One region of the Ralstonia chuxiongensis genome, then DNA from elsewhere that is predicted to be linked to it. Evidence: predicted binding sites of a transcription regulator. Region 1 holds the regulator's gene; each other region holds the start of a gene.
What was found. Region 1 encodes FliA, which starts transcription of late flagellar genes. Its sites were predicted from a motif close to CTAAAGTTTNNNNNNNNNNNGCCGNTA; they were not measured.
Positions count from the first base shown of each region.

Region 1 (5,188 bases):
GGCTCTAACGCCGGCCCGATCGAACCGCAACTGGCCGACTCGCTCATGCAAGCGGCTGCGGACTCGTCGCGGCAACACGAACAGATGGGTCAGACGGGCGTCCTGCTCGTACCGCCCGCACTGCGCCCGATGCTTGCCCGCCTGTTCAAGCGTGCCGCACCGAGCCTGCGCGTGCTCTCGCACGCAGAAATTCCAGATCACCGAACGATTAAGGTTGTCGCCATGCTTGGAGGCCGCGCATGAAAATGCATCGATTTACCGGACTGACGTCGCGTGACGTTTTGCGCAAGGTCCGCGACCAACTGGGCGATGGCGCTCTGATCCTGTCGAACCGCGCCATTCCGGGCGGCATCGAGATCATCGCGGCATCCGATTCGCACGTGGATGCGCTGGTCGACGCGCAGTCGTCAGCGCCCAAGACCGCACAGCGCCGTCCGATGGCCCCGGCGCCGATCCCCGAGCCCGCACCGATTGCCGCTGCAACCGCAGCCGTCGTTGCCGCCCAGGCACCTGCCGAAGAGGCCCCGCAGGTCGAGGCTCCGGCGCCCAACGCGCTGGCGCGTCTGCGTAACCGCTTCATTGCTTCGCGCCGCGCCCCCGCACAGGAAGACGCACCGGCAGCGCCGGTTGCTCCGGTGGCCAAGCCGGCCGGACGCACGCTGCAAACGCGCGTGGATGACGATGTGGCGTTTGGCGAAGAAGATGCACTGGCAGCCTCCACCCGCATGCTGGCCGGCTTGTCGCTGGACCGCGCCAATGCCGAGGTTGCCCAATCTGCGGCGCAGGCCCTGGCCAGCACCGCCCAGTTCATCGCCCGCCGCACCGCGGTGGAAGACGACGAGCCGGAGATGGAATCGACCGCCCGCTTTGCCGCCCGTCGCGAACAAGCGCGTGAGCAGGCACGCGAGCAGGATGACCGCCCGGTTTCGCTGCGCAACTTTGCCGAGCGCGTGGAAGCCCAGGCCCGTAACCTTCGCGCCGAACAACAGAAGGCCGAAGCGCCCGTGAAGGCGCGCATCGAGGCGCAAGCCGACGCAGGCAAGGCGTCCGACATTTTCGTCCGCGTGGAGGACACGATGGCCAAGCCCGAAGCCCCGCGTGACGACGTGAGCCTGCAGCGTTCGGCCATCCAGGCCGACGTGAAGGAAAGCATCCGTGCCGAGACCGACGTGATGACCCGCCGCATGGTCGGCGAGATCGAAACGCTCAAGAGCACGCTGAACGACGCCATGTCGAGCCTGGCCTCGCTGGGCGTGAAGCTGGGCGACCCGGTGCGGACGCGCCTGTTCCAGACCATGCTCAACGCAGGGTTCTCGGCACAGCTCACGCGCTACGTGCTCGAGAACATGCCGCAGCACGACTCGTATGAAGGCGCGCTGGATTTCGTGCAGCGCGCGATTGAAAAGAACCTGACCACCGTGTCGGATGAAAACAGCCTGCTCGACCAGGGCGGCGTGTTTGCCCTGATGGGCCCGACCGGCGTGGGCAAGACCACCACGACCGCCAAGCTGGCCGCGCGCTTCGTGCTGCGCCATGGCGCATCGCGTGTGGCACTGCTCTCCACCGACAGCTACCGGATCGGTGGCCATGAACAACTGCGCATCTACGGCAAGATCCTGGGCGTCTCGGTGCATGCCGTGAAAGACGCGCAAGACCTGAGCCTGGCCCTGAACGATCTGCGCGAGAAGCACGTTGTGCTGATCGACACCATCGGCATGAGCCAGCGCGACCGCGCCGTGTCCGAGCAGATGGCGATGCTGCATGCCGTGGGCCCGTCGATCAAGCGCCTGCTGCTGCTCAACGCTGCAAGCAACGGCAAGACGCTCGATGAAGTTGTGGGTGCCTACCGCGACGCCAACCTGGCTGGCTGCATCCTGACCAAGATCGACGAGGCTGCCTCGGTGGGCCACGCGATGGACGTGATGATCCGCCGCCGCCTGCCGCTGCATTACGTGTCGTACGGCCAGCGTGTGCCGGAGGACATTGCGGTGCCGAACAAGAAGCTGCTGATCCATCGCTCGTTCCGGGCTGGTGCGGAGCAGTCGTCGTTCACGCTGGATTCGGATGAATCGTTGCTCGTGGCGCAAGGCGCTGCGCGTAACCGCGAACCTGGCCTGGCCGCTTTCGATTTCGCCTGACAAGGGGGCGACCATGACGACGCCATTCGCCAAGGATCAAGCCGCAGGGCTGCGGCGCATGCTCGGTCATGCCGCTGCCCGCCGTGTGCTGGTGATCGGTGGGCAAGAGCAGGTCGACGACTTTGTCGACAACCTGCGCATCGCGCTGTCCGCCATGGGCCGCGACACGGCCGTGGTGAACGCCCAGACCATGCTCGCCATGCCCGGCGTGCTCGAGCAGTACGACGAGACGGCGGATGTGACGCTCGTGGCCGCGCATTTCGGCACCCGGGCGCTGAGCACCGTGGCTGAAGTCTGCGACGACGTGCTGCTGACCTTCACCGATGGTCCGGAAGGCATCAAGAGCGCGTACACGCTGCTCAAGAAAACCGCCGTGCTGCAAGGCAGCGCTGGCATCCGCACCGTGGTGTGCGGCGCGCATTCGGTGGATTCCGCAGTGCGCGTGTTCAGCAACCTGGCCAACACCGTGGGCCAGTACCTGAACACCCGTATCGATTTCGCCGGCTACCTCCCAGAGGACCGGCACGTAGAACTTGCGCTCTCGCTCGGCAAGCCCGTGGCGAGCGCGTTTCCCGCATCGCCTTCGGCCATGGCCTTCCGCCAGCTTGCCGAAGAAATGTTGAGCTGGGCCAGCGCCGAGGCCCAAGCCGGTGATGGCAGTGCGCCGTCGCGGGTGGTCATGTCGGCGCGGGCACCGGCACAGCCGGCGGATGAATCGGCGCAAGACACGTCAATGTCGACTTCGACTGCGACGCCCCGCGCCACCGCACGCGCGGCCGAATTGGTTTATTGAGGCGCAGCATGAACGAAGCGTCAAAGGCAGGCATGAATATGTACACCGCAACCGGTCGCAAGACCAAGTCCGACGAGATGGCCATGTACGCACCGCTGGTGCGTCGCATTGCCAACCAGATGATGGTCAAGCTGCCCGCCAGCGTTGAGCTGGACGACCTGATCCAGGCCGGCATGATGGGCTTGCTCGACGCGCTGTCGCGCTATGAGGAAACGCAGGGTGTGCAGTTCGAGTTCTACGCAGCCCAGCGTATCCGCGGCGCGATCCTGGACGAACTGCGCGGCTCGGACTGGCTGCCGCGCGGCCTGCGCCGCAACGCGCGCACGATCGAGCAGGCGATCCAGAAGCTGCAGCAGCAGAAGGGTCGCGCGCCCACCGAAACCGAGATTGCGGCAGCGCTGGGCATGTCGCTGGCCGAATACCAGAAGCAACTGGTCGACCTGCAAGGCAGCCAGCTGCTGTATTACGAAGATTTCGACCGCGAAGACGCCGACGCCTTCATCGAGAACCGCGCACCCGAGAACGACGCCACGCCGCTGGACCAACTGCTGGACCACGACCTGCGCGAATCGGTTGTCGCCGCCATCGAGGCGCTGCCCGAGCGCGAAAAGCTCATGATGAGCCTTTACTACGAGCAGGATCTGAACCTGCGTGAAATCGGCGCCGTGATGGGCGTGTCGGAATCGCGCGTGTGCCAGATCCACAGCCAGGCCATCGCCCGCATCCGCTCGCGCCTGCGTGATCGCGCATGGCTGCCGACGCCGACCTGATCTGAGGTCAACCGGGCGCCGCTGCCTTTGGCCTGCGACGCTTGGTCTGTGCTTGACCTGCCAGTTTCTTACTGCGCGGCCAGCGAGTCATTTCGCGGCTGCGCTTTTTCTTTGGGGCCTCGGTCTCGCGGGCACGCTTGCATGCGTGAAGAGGTGGATGACAGCGCACACACGTTTCAGAACGCAAAATATGTACACAAAAAACAGTGGCAATTGTTGACAGAAAAACGGCGCACCTCCAAGATTCCGGCAAATACGCGGCATCACGCCGCATGAATGCCGGCGGATGGACTCCGCCACATCCGCCTAAAGCACGCTCCCGGCATTGACACGGGGGCGGCCCCAGGAGACAAACAATGCGCCAATCCCCCGGCCAACCCTCGCCTTCTTCGTCGACAATCGCTCACGCCGCTGTCGATCCCGTCAACGAGCGTCTGCCGCTGCCCCGCCTGTTTGCTCTTGGTCTGCAGCACCTGTTGGTGATGTACGCCGGTGCGATTGCCGTGCCGCTGATTGTCGGCAATGCGCTTGGTCTGTCGAAGAGCGATCTGTCGTATCTGGTCAATTGCGACCTGTTTGCGGCTGGCATCGGCACGCTTATCCAATCGCTCGGTTTCCTGATCTTCGGGATCCGTCTGCCGGTGATGATGGGCGTCACGTTTGCCGCGGTTGCACCCATGATCGCCATTGGCGTGGAGCCCAGCATGGGGCTGCCCGGCATCTTCGGGGCGTCCATCGTTTCAGGTGTGTTCGGCATTGCCATTGCGCCGCTGATGGGGCGGCTGCTTGGCCTGTTCCCGCGCGTGGTAACGGGCACGGTCATCATGCTGATCGGCTTTTCGCTGTTGAGCGTAGGCATCAACTGGGCCGCAGGCGGTCAGCAGATGATTCCGCAGGTGGTCGACGGCGTGCGCCACATGGTGCCGAACCCGGCGTTTGGCGATCCGTTCGGCCTGGCCATTGCGGCGCTGGTGCTGGTGACGATTCTGCTGCTGACCAAGTTCGGTAATGCACTGCTGTGCAATATCGCGGTGCTGCTTGGCATCGTGACGGGCACGCTAGTGGCAGCGGCGTTTGGCAAGGTGTCGCTGGCGGATGCGAGCGCGGCGCCGCTGATGACGCTGGTGACACCGTTCCACTTCGGCATGCCGAAGTTCGAGCTGTCGGCCATCATCTCGATGTGCATCGTGATCGTGATCACGCTGGTGGAATCAACTGGCATGTTCCTCGCGCTGTCGCACGTGGTGGGCAAGCCGATCTCGCGCAACGAACTCACCAACGGCCTGCGTGCCGACGGTCTGGCGACGGTTGTGGCGGGCGTGTTCAACACGTTTCCGCATACGTCGTTCTCGCAGAACATCGGGCTGGTGTCGATCACGGGCGTACGTTCGCGCTATGTGGCGGCCGCTGGCGGGTTGCTGCTGATCGTGCTGGGGCTGTTTCCGAAGCTGTCTTACGTGGTGGCGTCTGTGCCGCAATACGTGCTG
Region 1 is NZ_JAMYWC010000001.1:634,213-639,400, reverse strand. It holds gene flhA (flagellar biosynthesis protein FlhA) at 1-243, shown strand, start outside; gene flhF (flagellar biosynthesis GTPase FlhF) at 240-2,138, shown strand; gene NKG59_RS02740 (MinD/ParA family ATP-binding protein) at 2,152-2,931, shown strand; gene NKG59_RS02735 (RNA polymerase sigma factor FliA) at 2,940-3,701, shown strand; gene NKG59_RS02730 (nucleobase:cation symporter-2 family protein) at 4,058-5,188, shown strand, end outside.

Region 2 (5,188 bases), 510 kb from region 1:
GACTGGCACGGCTGCGACAGCGTCACCGGCTGGGAAACCATCGACCGTGTGCTGGAGGTCGACCAAACCCCGATCGGCAAGACGCCGCGCTCGTGCCCGGCCACGTACATCGGCGTGTGGGACACCATCCGCAAACTCTTTGCCGACACGCTGGAGGCCCGCGCGCGCGGCTATACCGCCTCGCGCTTCTCCTTCAACACCGGCGACGGCCGCTGCCCCGCCTGCGAAGGCCAGGGCGTACGCACCATCGCCATGAGCTTCCTGCCCGACGTGAAGGTCGGCTGCGACGTCTGCCACGGGCAGCGCTTCAATGCCGAGACGCTTGCCGTCACCTGGCGCGGCAAGAACATCGGCGATGTGCTCACCATGGAAATCGACGAAGCGGTCGAGTTCTTTGGCGCGATGAACAGCATCGCCCACCCGCTGCAGTTGATGAAGGACGTCGGCCTCGGCTACCTGACGCTCGGCCAGCCTTCGCCCACGCTGTCCGGCGGCGAGGCGCAGCGCATCAAGCTCGTCACCGAGTTGTCCAAGGTGCGCGATGACCTGACCCGACGCGGCCAGAAGGCGCCCCACACGCTGTACGTGCTGGACGAGCCGACCGTCGGTCTTCACATGGCCGACGTGGCCAAGCTGATCCGGGTGCTGCATCGCCTGGCAGACGGCGGGCACAGCGTGATCGTGATCGAGCACGACCTCGATGTGATTGCCGAGGCGGACTGGATCCTCGACCTGGGCCCCGAAGGCGGCGATGAAGGCGGCACGATCGTCGCGGCTTGCGGGCCGGAGGCGTTGACGCGCGTGGCGGCCAGCCATACCGGCGCGGCGTTGGTACCGGTGCTGGCACGCGGCAAGCAAGTCGACCCAAGCAAGGAAGGCGAAACGGTCTAGCGTGGCGTGCGACGGTCTCCGCCCGGGTGGAGACCGTCAGCGCGGTGCGCCGCTTGGTGTGGCGCCGGCAATTCTTTCGCTTTCCTGAGCAAACCGGCAGAAAATGCCTGCCCGAGCAGGGTTTGCCCTAAAGAACCGGGCAGCGCTGCCGTCACATTGTGGAGATTGTGAAGAAAGCGTTTGCGCGCATCCGACATGGCCACTTCGTCCACAAGCAACAACTACATTCCGCCGATCTCGGTTCCGGGCATCGGTACGAACATCGACGTCAACAGCCTTGTGACGAAGCTGATCCAGGCGGAAAGCAAGGGCATGACGCTGCGGCAGACGCAGCAGAAGGCTTTTCAGACGCAGTTGTCGGCGGTCGGCTCGCTCAAAAGCGCGCTGGCGACCTTCCAGACGGCGATGGCGGCCCTGAACAATCCGGACACGTTCACCGGCAACAAGGCTAGCGGACACGACACCTCAATCCTCACGGCTTCGCTGTCCAACACGGCGCCGGCGGGCACGTATCAAGTCAACGTGACGCAGCTTGCGCAGGCGCAGGTGCTGTCGGCCAACGGGCAGGCCTCCAGCAAGACGCCCATTGGCGGCGGCACGCCCACCACCCTCACGTTTTCATTCGGTAGCGTCTCGGGTGGCAGCTTTGCCGACGGCAAATACACCGGCTCCACCTTCACGCAAAACGGCAACCAGGCTGGCGGCACGATCACCATCGACCCGTCGAACAACACGCTCGCCGGCATTCGCGACGCTATCAACAGCGCCAACGTGGGCGTCTCGGCCAGCATCGTCAACGACGGCAGCAATTCGCCCTATCGGCTGGTGCTGACGTCCACCGCGGGCGGCGCCAACTCGGAGATGAAGATTTCCGTGTCGGGCGACCCTGCACTGCAATCCCTGCTGAGTCACGACCCGGCCGGCACGCAGAACATGACCGAGGTGGCCACGGGCCGCAACGCCATGGCCACCGTCAACGGCATCAGCGTGCAAAGCGCCACCAACACGCTGACGGACGTTGTCGACGGAACGTCGTTCACGCTGGCCAAGACGGGCAGCACGACCGTCACGGTCGGCAGCGACGCCGGCCAGGCCAGCCAGTCAGTGCTCAATTTTGTGAAGGCGTACAACGCGTTGCGCATCCAGCTCAACGCGCTGACCAAGTTCGACACGGCCAACGCCGCCAACAACGGCGCGCTGGCCGGCGACGTCAGCACCAAGATGATGATCAACCAGCTGACCGACGTGCTGGGCCAGGGCATCGGCAACGGCGCGTTCCAGTCGCTAGGCAGCATCGGCGTGACGATGGACAAGGAAGGGACGCTGTCGATTGACGACCCCAAGCTGACCGCCGCGCTGAAGAAATCGCCCGGCCAGGTGGCGGCGCTGTTTGCCGGCACGGGCACAGCGACGGATTCACTGCTGAAGGTTTCAGCGTTTTCAACGACCACGCAGGCCGGCAGCTATGGCATCAACGTCACACAACTGGCCACGCAGGGCTCACTGAAGGGCTCGGCGGCCGCCAACACGACCATCCAGAGCGGCGTGAACGACAGCCTGTCGGTCACGCTCAGCGGCATTACGACCAACATCAAGGTGCCGGCGGGCAGCTATACCCCGTCGAGCCTGGCCGCGCAGCTCCAGAGCCAGATCAACGCATCGCCCGACCTGCAGAGGGCCAAGGTGGAAGTCGCCATCGGCGCCGATGCCAACGGCGTACTGACGTTGACCGACAAGCAATACGGATCGGTATCGACGGTGTCTGTGTCAGGCAATGGCGCGGCGTCGCTGCTCGGCGGCAGCCCGACGGCCACCGGCGGGCGCGATGTGCAAGGCACCATCAACGGCGCTGCCGCCACGGGTTCGGGCCAGAACCTGTACGGTGCCAGCGGCTCGGCTGTGGATGGTCTGACGGTGCAAGTCACTGGCGGTGCGCTGGGCGACCGCGGCACCGTCACCGTGCAGCGCGGCTACGCGGCGCAACTGCACACCGTGTCGGGCAACTTGCTGTCGAGCAACGGCATGGTGCAGAACGCCACCGACGCCATCAACAATTCGATCACTTCGCTCGGCACCCAGATCGACCGGATGCAGAAGCAGCTCGATGCCAAGCAGGCGCTGTATTACGCGCAGTTCAATGCGCTGTCGAAGGTGGTGGCCAGCATGACGAACACCAGCAACTACCTGACGACGCAGCTGGCGCTATTGCAGAAGCAGCGGACGGCGGGCTGATCGCGCTGACCGCACCTTGAGTGCGCATCCGCTGCGGCCAATTGCCTGGTTACTGCTGCGGTTTTCCCCACAACGGGTTCTTGTTATCCGAACCCAGCACTTGGGCGAGCTATCATTTCGCGCCAGTCTTCGCGGGCGGCGAGATGGGCTGATCACCGGACGTCTCGTCCGGGTTGTGGTAGCTGGTGTCGACGCTGTAGCCCTGAGCATTCAGCTTTTGCTCGGAGCTGGCACGCTCGGCACGCATCTGGCGTTGCAGGCCGGGAAAGAGGTCACGCCAGTGTGGGCGGTCCTGCTCATTGAACGCATTGCGCCAGAAGTTGGCGTAGCCCTCGAGCTTGATCTTGACGAAGTACGCGCCCGGCTCATCCACCTTCATGCGCGTCGAGTCTCTGGACATCTGAACGTCCATGTAGACCCCGTTGAGATAAAAGCGCCACGAGGTCATGTCGGGGAGTTTCATCCAGTCTTCCAGGCCCGGCACATACTCCGGGTCCAGTGAATCCACCCCTTGGTCTTTTACGAGCCGATAGCGAACGGCCTCGGCACCTGCCAACCGCGGATTTTCCGGATATATCCACCGCTTCCAGCCAGCCTGCTGGATACGCTTGAGCATTTCGTAGAACTGCAGGCGTGCCTGATCGTGCGTAACGTTGTTTCGCGGGAAGATGCCCAAGCTGATGCTGTAGTCATAGATGCCTTCTTCAGCGTGGGCCTTGTCGAACGAACCCGAGACGCCCAGGGCTGTGTCCAGACGCACCTCGCTCTTTTGGTTCTTGATGACGACCGTACCTTGTGAGCTGTCGGGCCAATCCACCCCATAGAAGGTCACGCCGTAGGCCTGCTCGTTCTTGTTGTCAACATCCACAGCCTTGCCATAGCGCCCAATGAGCGCCTGCGGCGACTCGCCTATCTCAATCTCAATACTTTGCGGCATCACTATTTTGCTGGATGACTTGCTGGTGGAGGAAGGCTGGCACCCCATGACCAGAAGCGCGGCCAGCGTTGCGAGAAGACACGAAACCGTGCGCCGTGTTCGAACTATCATCGTGCGGGGTTTGCGAAGCATGGCCGGAGAATTGGGGCCTTTGTTTTAAAATTATTCAAACGCGCCCATGCAATCAACTTCTGCCACACCCGCATTCGTTTTTCTTTCACAAAACGAAGGAACCCGCCCATACCGACCAAGATTTTTATCAAAAAAATAAGTAACCACAATGGACGCATACCCTCCCAACGAATTGGGTAATGGCTGCGTTTCGGATGTAACTACAGCGGGTAGACTTCCACCACCCCCCATCTTGAAATCCGTGGCATCCGCACACGGCATAAAAAGTATCACGCAGCCACGCTTACCCCGAACCTCGTACAACAGCCTTGAGGGATTTCTGGACGGGGTTCCATCCCAAACCCAAAAATATTTCTTTTGCTCTGACTTTATCTTCGTTCTCTCACGATAAACAACCAGCTCTTCATTTTTTTCCCGTTCCCCAATTAAATATCTCTCGAAATCTTTGACACAAGTTCCGACAGGAGACGGTTCCCAGGGGTTGTTTTCCGGTTGAGCCCAAGCGTCCGAGAGTGCCAGCAATACAAGCGCAATCGCAAGAAAAGCTGCATTAGAAATATTGCGATTCATTGTTCACGCTCCGTGGATTGAGTAATTTATTACCGCCTAGGGAAAGCGATCGATACGCGTGGCACCCTCAAACGTCCGCTGCACAGTCTCATACGTAGTCGATCCCGCACACCCTACAGGAATGTTAGACGGCTGAATTGCTGCGTGGTGGCAAGCTGCATGCGCAACTGACCGACGCTGGCATCAAAGACGAGGCGGTTGTAACCGCTGCCGGCATGTTCCGCGCTCTCGAAGCCGGCGTGGGCCGCGACGTTGCGGTGGCCTTCGGCTTCCGTGCCCGTGCTGTGCTAGGTGGGCTGCGGCCGCAAGCTCCTTGTCTACTGTTGTGGCTTTCTTCTCCAGCAACTCCCGCTCTGAGAGAAATTTTTATTTGGTTTCCTGATACCGCCGAGCGCACTACTGCTTCACCACGTGCTCCAACTCGGG
Region 2 is NZ_JAMYWC010000001.1:121,342-126,529, reverse strand. It holds gene uvrA (excinuclease ABC subunit UvrA) at 1-891, shown strand, start outside; gene fliD (flagellar filament capping protein FliD) at 1,087-3,123, shown strand; gene NKG59_RS00525 (hypothetical protein) at 3,236-4,060, opposite strand; gene NKG59_RS00520 (hypothetical protein) at 4,223-4,762, opposite strand; partial or broken gene NKG59_RS26375 (hypothetical protein) at 4,876-4,938, opposite strand; gene NKG59_RS00510 (T6SS immunity protein Tli4 family protein) at 5,159-5,188, opposite strand, start outside.
Region 2: the regulator FliA is predicted to act here: its motif matches at 1,019-1,045, upstream of fliD (flagellar filament capping protein FliD).

Region 3 (5,188 bases), on a different contig from region 1:
ATGGCGGCGCGCGCGCCTTCAAACAGCATGGCGATCAGGCGGTGCGGATTGGCGTCTACCACGGACGTCTCGATGCCGACTTGCGCATAGGCACCGATGGCACGGCGTGCAGCGTACATGGAAAAGGTCCTCGCTGTAGTCTGTTTTGTTTTGGGTTGTGCTCTAAACCTGAACCTGGCTTAGTTGCTGCTCGAAGTCTGCTTTGTAATGGCCGCGAGCTGCGTCGTCAGGTAATTGCTTGTGTTCGTCATGCTCGCCACCGCGGCCGACAACGCGTTGAACTGCGTGTAGTACAGCGCCTGCTTGTTATCCAGCCGCGTCTGCATGGCGGTGATCTGGCTGGCAAGCGAGGTGAGCGAGCTGTTGATCGAGTCCGTCTCGTTCTGCACCATGCCGCTGGACGACAGCAGGTTGGTCATCACCGTGTTGAGCTGGGCAGCGTAACCGCGCTGCACCGTGACCGTGCCACGGGCGCCCAGCGGGCCGCCGGCCACCTGCACCGTCAAGCCGTCGGTGGCCGAACCGCTGACGCCATACAGGTTCTGCCCCGAACCGGTGGCAGCAACGCCGTTGATCGTGCCCTGCACATCCACACCGTTGGCGGCCGTGGGGCTCGCGCCGAAGAGCGACGAAGCACCCGCCCCTGATACAGACACTGCCGACACCGAGCCGAACTGGCTATCGGTAACGCTCAGCACGCCGCTGGCATCAGCCGACACCGACGCGTTAACCTTGGCGCCTTGCAGCGTGGTCGATGCGTTGATCTGGCTCTGGATCTGCGCAGCCAGCGTCGCCGCGGTATAGCTGCCGGCCGCCAAGGTCACGTTGACGGACATGCCGCTGATGTTGAACGCGAGCGTGTCGTTCACACCCGCCGTGATGGTCGTGTTGGCGGCGGCCGAACCCGTAAGCGTGCCCTGCGTGGCCAACTGCGTCACGTTGACGGCGTAGCTGCCGGACTGCGTGGAATCCGAGAACGTCGGCACGCTGACCAGCGAATCGGTGGCCGTGCCGGTACCGGCAAACAAACCGGCCACCTGGCTGGGCGACTTTGCAACCGCAGCCGACAGTTTGGTGTTGTCAACCGACAGCGTGCCGTCGGAATTCATCGTTACGCCCACGCTGCCCAGCGACTGGTAATTGCCGTTGCCCACTGCCTGGCCCAGCACGTCGGTAATCTGGTTGATGAGCGTCTTGGTGCTCACATCGCCCGCCAGCGGGCCGTTGTTGGCCTTGTTGGTGGTGTCGATATTGGTGAGCGAGTTCAGTTGCGTGCGCAGCGCGTTGTAGCCGCTGACGAAGTTGTTGACGGCGGTGGTGGTGGCGGTCGGGTCGTTGGCGACCGTCACGTTCGTGCTGCCCGTCTTGGACAGCGTGAACGACGTACCGTCCACCACGTTCGACAACGTGTTGGTCGGGCTCTGCACGGCAATGCCGTTGATGGTGGCCAGGGCGTTCTGGCCCGTGGTCACTTCGGTCATGTTCTGTGTGCCTGCCGGGTCTTGCGAGAGCAGCGATTGCAGCGTCGAGTCGCCCGACACTGAAATCTTCATCTCCGAGCTGGAGCCGCCCGCGGTCGACGTCAGCACCAGGCGGTACGGGCTGCCGCTGCCGTCGTTCACGATGCTGGCCGAGACACCCACGTTGGCCGAGTTGATCGCATCACGGATACCCGCGAGCGTGTTGTTGGACGAGTCGATCGTGATCGAGCCACCCGCCAGGTTGCCGTTCTGCGTGAACGTCGAACCGGTGTACTTGCCACCCGAAAGCGAGCCGCCCGACACCGAGCCGAACGAGAACGAAATCGTGGTCGAGGCGCCGCTGCCGATGGCGGTCGTGGTGGACGTCTGCCCCTGCGCCGCCAGCACCTGCGATTGCGCAAGCTGCGTGACATTCACCGCGTAGGAACCTGCAGGCGCCGAGCCCGTCACCGACGCACTCAGCATCGAGGTGTCGTAGCCGCTGGCCTTCATCGCGCTGTAGTTCGACGCGCTCGTCAGGTTCGACAGCGCGGTCTGGAAGGTCGACAGCGCACTCTTGAGCGAGCCCACGGCCGACAGCTGCGTCTGGTACGAGCTTTGCTGCGTCTGCAGTTGCGTCAGCGGCAGGCTTTCCACCTTCATGAGGCTGGACACCAGCGAATTGACGTCGATGCTCGTCCCGATGCCGGGAATGGAGATCGGCGGTACGTAGCTGCTGGTTGAGGAGGTGGTAGTGGTAGTCGCCATGATCGGGTCCGATAAGCATCTGCGCCGGCGGAAGTCTCTCTACACAACGGCACGGGCTGCAGCTTCTTTAGGGCAGGTTATGCAGGCGCCACCCACGAAAAAGTGGGGTATCCGTCAAAAGAAAAAGGGCCGGCGCCCCGAGGAGCGCCGGCCCTTGGCCCAACCGCGAGGCGGCGGGGCTGCATCCAACTTACTGATTAACCCTTCAGCAGGCTCAGGATGCTGTTCGGTGCCGAGTTGGCTTGCGCCAGCATCGCCGTACCCGCTTGCTGCAGGATGTTCTGGCGGGTCATGTTCGACGTTTCCGACGCGTAGTCCGTATCGACCATGGCCGACTTGGCAGCCGACAGGGCGGTGTTCGACGAGGTCAGCGTGTTGATGGTCGAGCTCAGACCGCTTTGCTGTGCACCCAGGTCAGCGCGAGCTGCCTTCAGGCTGGCCAGATCGGTGTCGATCTTGCCCTGAGCGGCCGTTGCGTTGGCCGTCGACGTCACGCTCGTGCCGGTCAGCGTACCGAAGCTTGCCAGGTTGGCGTTGGTGACGGTTGCCACGTCGGTCGACGCGTTTTGGCCGTACTGGAACGTGGTCGAGCTTACCGAACCATCGAACAGCTTGGCGCCGTTGTAGTTGGCGTTCGTCTCGATGTTCTTGTTGGCCGTGGCCAGCTGTTGGTATTCCTTGTCCAGGTTGGCCTGGTCGGTGGTCGACAGACCGCCGTTGTTGGCTTCCACAGCCAGTTGGCGCATACGTTGCAGGTTGTTTTCAACCTGGCCCAGGTACGAGTCAGCCGTTTGCAGGTACGACTGTGCGTTGTTGGCGTTCTGGATACCTTGGGTTTGCGAGTTCAGCGTGGTCGTCAGGCTGGAGGCCACAGCGTAGGCAGCGGCATCGTCCTTCGCGCTGTTCACGCGCAGGCCGGTCGACAGACGTTGCAGCGAGGTCTGCAGCGCATCCTTCGAGGCCGACAGTGCTTGCTGCGTTTGCAGGGACGAGATATTGGTATTGAGGCTGAGGGACATGACGGCTCCTAAGTTTCCCGATGGTTTGTTGCCCGTGTTTGCTAATTCCGGCTAGGCCGGGCAACGTGACCTGCAACTTGAAGGGGATCAGGTCTGCGTTGTACTCAGGTTATCGGTGGCCTCTGAGGAAAGTTTAGGGTCGCCTTGACAAATTTGTGCGTCGGCGGCGGTTTGGGCTTGCGGGCGCCTGACTTCCGACACCCCCTCCAAAAGAGGCGGCAAGCCTGCTTCTTGGCCTGCAGACCCTCGGCTATACTCGTTCGACCAGTCCATAGGCGCCAGCATCCCTCTATATATAGAGCGCCACACAGTGCACAGATGGGGAGTTGCAAGCCCGCCAGTTCGGCCGGAAGGCCTGCGGGCGGAAAGAAGAGCTCGATGCGAGCCCGCGTTTGACCCGCAACACCCACCATGCTCAATGTCCTGATCGTCGAACCGCACGATATTGCCCGTGTCGGCCTGCGCCAGATCCTCAAGGATTCGCGCCTGGCCCGGCAGATCGAGGCCGTGCCGGACCTGCGCGATGCCAATAACGACCTGCTCGCCCAGCGCGAGTGGGACGTCATGCTCTTCTCGGTGGAATCGGCCACCGGAGACGAATTCCAGACCATCAAGACCGTGCGCCAGCAGCATGCGCGCCTGGCTGTGCTGGCACTGGGCCGCCACCCTGAAGCGCTGCTTGCCGTCCGGGCGCTCAAGGCGGGCGCCGCTGGCTATCTGCCGATGGACGCCAGCCAGCCGCAGTTGCTGGCCGCCGTCAACGCCATCTCCAAGGGCAAGAAATACTTGCCTTCGGACCTTGTGGAAGTCCTGGCCGACAACCTGAACGTCGACTGGGACAAGCCCCGCCACGACATCCTTTCCGACCGCGAATTCCAGACGCTGCGCATGCTCGGCTCCGGCCGCACGTTGGGCGAGATTGCCGAGGCGCTTCAGATCAGCGTCAAGACGGTCAGCGTGTACCGGGGGCGCGTGCTCTCGAAAATGAAGCTGCGCAACAACGCCGAGCTGACCATGTACGTAGTCGGCAACGGCCTCCAACTCTAGGGTGCCCCGTAAAGCTACTGCGCACCCCGATCTTGGCCTTGCGATGCTCGCCGTACACGTGTACGGCTGCGCTTCTCACGCCAACCTCGGGGCGCTCGCTACGCTTTCCGGGACACCCTAAATAGACTCAAGACTCATAGAAACCGGGGAACGCGCTCGCCGTAGCGGCGGGCGTTCTCGCGCACGAGATCCTGCACCGCTGTCGGCTCCAGCGGCCGCGTGAGCAGATAGCCCTGAAACTCGTCGCAGCCGACTTCGCGCAGGAATTCAAGTTGCCCGGTGGTCTCCACGCCTTCGGCCACGGTCTTCATGCCCATGGCCTGCGCCATCATGATGATGGCCCGCGTGATGGCCGCGCGCTCTGCCACGTGCGGCAGGTCTTGCACGAACGAGCGGTCGATCTTCAACGTATCGATCGGGAAGCGGTGCAGATACGACAGCGACGAATATCCGGTACCGAAATCGTCCAGCGCCAGCGACACGCCCATCGCGCGCAGCTCGGTCAGCAACGCATGCAATGACGGATCGTCGCGAATCAGAATGCCTTCGGTCATCTCCAGTTCCACCGCGTTGCCAGGCAAGCCGCTGGTTGATAGCGCGCCACGTACCATCGCGCTCAACTGCCCAGAGCTGAATGCCTGGCCCGACAGGTTGATCGACATGCGCAAGTCCGGCAGCCCGATGCGGCGCCAGCGCGCAAGCTGGTCGCAGGCGGCGCGCAGAATCCAGCGGTCGATCTCGACGATCAGGCCGGTTTCTTCGGCGTCCTGAATGAACTGGCCGGGCATCATGTGGCCGAAATCGGCCGAATTCCAGCGGATGAGTGCTTCCACGCCGACGATGCGGCCGCTTCTGACGTCGACGCGCGGCTGGTAATCGGCGTAGAACTCGTTG
Region 3 is NZ_JAMYWC010000007.1:104,692-109,879, reverse strand. It holds gene fliS (flagellar export chaperone FliS) at 1-119, opposite strand, end outside; gene fliD (flagellar filament capping protein FliD) at 180-2,228, opposite strand; gene NKG59_RS21725 (flagellin N-terminal helical domain-containing protein) at 2,426-3,247, opposite strand; gene NKG59_RS21720 (LuxR C-terminal-related transcriptional regulator) at 3,659-4,294, shown strand; gene NKG59_RS21715 (sensor domain-containing protein) at 4,429-5,188, opposite strand, start outside.
Region 3: the regulator FliA is predicted to act here: its motif matches at 3,358-3,384, upstream of NKG59_RS21725 (flagellin N-terminal helical domain-containing protein).

Region 4 (5,188 bases), on a different contig from region 1:
GTTGAGCCACCTGCCGCTTCAACGCTGATTCAGTCGATTCAACACACCGGAACCACAAGAGGGAGAAATCAACAATGCAACTCAAGCGACGTTTTTCGCTGGCCGCACTGGCTGCCGCGGCGGCCCTGACTGCAGGCGCGGCGCAGGCCCAATCGTCTGTGACGCTGTATGGCCAGGTGGATGCCTGGGCGGGCGCCACCAAGAACCTGGGCCAGGACCGCGCCTGGGGCGTCAACTCGGGCGGCATGTCGACGTCATACTGGGGCATGAAGGGCAGCGAAGATCTGGGCAACGGCCTGAAGGCCATCTTCACGCTGGAAGCGTTCTTCCGTCCCGACACCGGCAAGTCCGGCCGCTTTGATGGCGACCACTTCTTCGCCCGTAATTCGTTTGTCGGTCTGCAGTCGAACAGCTGGGGCTCGATCAAGCTCGGCCGTAACACCCCGCCGTACTTCGTTTCGACGATCCTGTTTAATCCGTTCATCGATTCGTACACGTTCTCGCCGATGGTGTTCCACACCTACCTCGGCAACGGCCGTACGGGCGCCGCAGGTATCTCGGGCCTGGTGGGGGATTCTGGCTGGGACAACTCGATCATGTATTCCACGCCGGACATGGGCGGCCTGACGGCCAACCTGATCTACGGCGCGGGCGAGCAAGCCGGCCACAACGGTCAGAACAAGTGGGGCGGCAGCCTGCTGTACTTCCGTGGCAACTTTGCAGCAACGGCGGCGTTCCAGCAGGTGCGCTACGACGGCGCGCCTGGCGACCTGAACAGCCTGGTGGCTGGCTTTGCGCGCCAGACGGCGGGGCAGTTGGGTGCCACGTATGACTTTGGCGTGGTCAAGCTGTACGGCCAATACCAGTACATCAAGAACACGATCAGCACCGGCGACGCGAAGAGCAACGGCGGTCAGCTGGGCGTGTCGATTCCGGTGGGCCCGGGCGCCGTGCTGGCATCGTATGCCTACACGAAGACCTCGGGTGCGGCTGACGTGAAGCGCAACACCTGGGCGGTGGGCTACGACTATTCGTTGTCCAAGCGCACCGATGTGTATGCGGCTTACTTCCGCGACAAGGTGTCGGACCTCTCGACGGCTGACACCTTCGGTGTAGGCATTCGCGCAAAGTTCTAAGCCTTCGCGTTCTGCTTTTCCTTGTCACCGCCCACGTGTCGACAGCGTGGGCGGGCATTTGCAACGGCGTCCGGATTCCGGGCGCCGTTTTTTGTTATGTGGAAAAACCGAAAGGGCGGCGGCGTCAGCCGGTGCGCGCCAGGCGCAACGGCGGCGAGAGCGGCGCTGGGGCCTCGGCTCCAATGTTTGGCTGATTCAGCAGCATGGCGCCGCGCTGCGTGGCCACGAAGACAGCCTCGGTACGGCTGCGCACTTCAAGCCGGCGATACAGCGCGTTGATATGCGCCTTGGTTGTCGCCTCGGAAATACTCAGCATGCGGCTGATGGTTTTGACCGGATGCCCGCGCGAGAGCAAGACGAGAATCTCATATTGCCGCTGCGTCAGGCCGAGCAACGCGCCATCGTCATTACCGTTGGCCGAACTTGCCGCAATCGCTTCAGGCCGTGTCAGCACGATCGACGCCGGCACATAACGGCCGCCGGCGAGCACCAATTCCAATGCCGCTGCAATCAATTTGCCGGAATAGCTTTTCAGCAGATATGCCGAGACATTCAATTGCATCAGCGTACGCACATGCGCAGCGGAATCGGTTTCGCCCAGTACGGCGACATGTCGGGGATGCGGCTGTTGAAGCAGCCGGGAGAGGGCTGGCAGATCGTCGATGCCGGGTAAGGGCAGGCCGATCAGGGCCAGTTCGGCGTCCGCATGCGCCGCGAGGTTTTCAAAGAGAGCTTCGTCCGGCTCGACGCTGACCACTTCGGTGATGGCCGGCAAGGATTGCAACACATGGGTCGCGCCGGCACGCACCAAAGGGTGTGCCTCCACTACGATTGATTTCACTGCGCCGCCTGTCTGGTTATGGTTTGTTTGCCCATTTCCGGAATCAGCTTGTTGCCGCGCCTATTTGGACCACTGGGTCCAAAATCAATGCAGCCGTGCTTGTGGAAAATGCTTCTGGCGTGCGGTCTCGGTATATTCCCCGTTCAACCGGCAGTCACCGCAGTGCGGTGCCGCCGGGCCGAAACCTTGGCACGCCATTCAGGCGCAATTTCCTTCCGGTTTTTCTTGTTTATGTCGCCAGGCGCGGAGGATTAACCCCGCCAAAATCGCAGAATAAATCCCCAGCATGCTTGTTGCACCCATCAATGGGATGTAAACCTTTTTGTTTACCCCGATCGGTGGTGTGCTGGACCCTCTATACATAGCAGGATCAGGCAGCAGCAGCTAGCCCCACTTCACGCCCATTGACGTAAGCGTAAAGCGGGGCTTTTGTACCCAAAAACGTGTTGTGGTGGCTTATTGCGCGACGACGGAGAAGCGTGGCATCGACAGCGGCTGTTTGCCGTCGCGGCCGTAGGGTGTGCCGCCGCCGTTGTTGGCAGCATGCAGGACGGACAGCGCGTTCTGCGTGGCACGCAGGCGCAGGTCGATCAGGGTGCCGTTGTCGATGTTGCGCTGGCGCAGCAGGCGGGCCAGGGCCAGGTTTTCGTCGAACAGGCGGCTGGCGGTTTCGTCGGTGCGCAGGTATTTGACCAGCCCGTACGGATCGGCACCGCCGTGCTGGGCCCACCACAGGCGGCGGTCGCGGTCGGCTTCGCCCAACGCAGCGAGCTGTTTCTGCTTGGTCTGGGTGATGTGCTCGAGTTCCACCATGTCGCCGTCGCGCAACGCCTGCGCTTCGGCATCCAGGGTGAGGGTGGCTGCGCGCAGCAGTTCCTGCTCGTCGGCAAGGGTGCGGATCAGCAGTGTGTTGTCCATGGTGACTACCTCAGGCTGGGAAGCTTGGGCAGCCGCCGGCCGGCACGCCGCCCCGCCGCGATCAGTCCGGAGGCGGAAACCCTCGGACCGGCGGCGTCAGAAAATACAGGGGACGGACGACGGGAACCCCCCGTCAGACCTTCTTGGAGCGCGTGGAGAGCAGCGATTGCGCGTCGGAAAGCGCCGCATCGGCGATCTTGCCGGCGTCCATCTTGAGCGTGCCGTTCTGAATAGCACTGCGGATCTGCTCGACGCGTGCGGCGTCGAAGTCGCCGCTGCCCACTTGGCGCGAGACTTGTTGGACCGACAGCGACGGCGAATCGCCGGTGTGGCGCGTGGTGCCCGAAGCCGTCGTAGCGGCCGGGGACGAGCCGGTCGCGCGCGTCGACCCGGACGCAGCGTCCTTGGTCGGCGCAACGGCCGGCGTGTTGTTCACGATATGGTTGATTTTCACGGGTGTCTCCGAAGAGCGCGTTCATCCTATCACCCATAACGGCCAACCCCGGCTCAAACTTTAGCGGCAGGTATCGATAACGCATCACGGTTAAAAGTGATCAGTCGTTATCAATTTGGTCTTAAAACTGGATCGCCACGACGCCAGCGGACTGAGCAATGCCGGAGACGACATTGCCGTTGGCGGTGCGCACCTGCGCCACCTGGCCCACGGCCGCCTGGTTCAAGGCCCGGCCGTCGCTGCTGACCTGGAAGCCGCCGCCCTCGGCGAGGAGCTTGACCGTCTGGCCGGCCTGCACGGCAATCGGCAGGCGCAGGCTTTCGGCGCGCAGCGGCTGGTTGGCAGCCACGCTGGTGAGCAGTACACGCCCCACCACATCGGCCGGCTGTTGCACGACCGAGGCCGGCAGCATCGAAAGGTCGCCCGTGCGGGCTTCCAGATCGCCCATATCGAGCGTCTTGCCCGGCGAGAGCTGGTGCGACGCGACGTAATACGTCCCCGTAATCTGAATCGTGGCCGGCACCCAGGCCGCCCAGGCGTGCGGCGAGCGGCAGCGCACGCCCACTTGTATACGGCCGCGCAGGCGGTTGGCCGCCGGCAGCATCAGGTCGATCTGGTCGCAGGGCTGATTGGCCACGCGTGCATCCACGGGGCCAACTTCCACCGACGCACGTGGCGCGCCCGTCTCATTCGTGCCGCCCAGGATGTCCAGTTGCGACTGCAGTTGCTGCTGAATCTGCATCTGGATGGCGTTCGGCCCCTGGATGGTGGTGGGCTGCGCGGGCTGTTGCACGGCCTGGGCCGGCGGATAGCCGACGCGCACCATGCCCTGTGCGTGCGCCAGGATCGGGTGCACGACGCTGGCCAGCAGGCCCAGCGCCAGGATCAACAACAGCTTGCGCTGGCGCCCAGCCAGCGGCATGGCCGTGACGGAAGTTCGGGTCGGGTGGTGCGCGCTGCGTGCAAACCGCGTGGACATGGAGAGCCCCTTCATCAAAAGTCCGGTGAAGTTTAGCCACGCGTGCGCGAGCGCCAAATGCGGAAATGTCGGCCAATCCCCCCCTTATTCGGACGAATGGTCTTGCACACCGGCCCCTAGACTTTGCAACGTGGTGAAGTCCCTGGCGTTGTGCGGTTCCTGGCCGTACAGCCTGTTCCGGTAGGTGGCGAGGTTGCTCGTTCTTCGGCCAGATATCGGATTCGCAGACAGGTCTTTTCCACTGAGGTCGCATGACGGCAACTCAGCATGACAAGCGGTTCAGCGGTTTTGGAGACGGCATCGGCGGTTTTGAAGGGGCCGCTGATGCCGAGTTCTCCGTCCGAAGGGAACGCGCAACACGCAAACGCAATACAGAACAGAACGCAACCCAGGCGGGTGGCAGCAGTAACCAGGGCGCCACGCGCAAGGAATGACAGACATGGTCGACAAGCTGGATCAGTTGTTCGGTTTTCAGGAGCAGGCGCTGCACTTGCGCTCGCAGCGTCACCAGATCCTGGCCTCGAACATCGCCAACGCCGATACGCCCAACTACAAGGCGCGCGACTTCGATTTTCAGTCGGCGCTGCAGAAGGCGGTCGGCCAGCAAAGCGGTAACAGCCTGCCGATGACGGCAACGGCTGCGGGCCACCTGACGGTAGATGGCGCACCGGCCGGCGAGGTGTCGCTGATGCAGGCGTCGCTGTCGCAGCAGACCAAGGCGCTGCAGGGCGAAGTGCAGTACCGCACGTCGCAGCAGCCGTCCATCGACGGCAACACGGTGGACATGGATGGCGAGCGCATGCGCTTTGCCGATAACACCGTGCGCTACGAGGCCGATCTGAGCATCGTGACGCAGAAGA
Region 4 is NZ_JAMYWC010000007.1:80,541-85,728, forward strand. It holds gene NKG59_RS21580 (porin) at 75-1,136, shown strand; gene NKG59_RS21585 (LuxR C-terminal-related transcriptional regulator) at 1,261-1,977, opposite strand; gene NKG59_RS21590 (flagella synthesis protein FlgN) at 2,434-2,895, opposite strand; gene flgM (flagellar biosynthesis anti-sigma factor FlgM) at 3,029-3,349, opposite strand; gene flgA (flagellar basal body P-ring formation chaperone FlgA) at 3,471-4,328, opposite strand; gene NKG59_RS21605 (hypothetical protein) at 4,580-4,762, shown strand; gene flgB (flagellar basal body rod protein FlgB) at 4,768-5,188, shown strand, end outside.
Region 4: the regulator FliA is predicted to act here: its motif matches at 3,386-3,412, upstream of flgM (flagellar biosynthesis anti-sigma factor FlgM).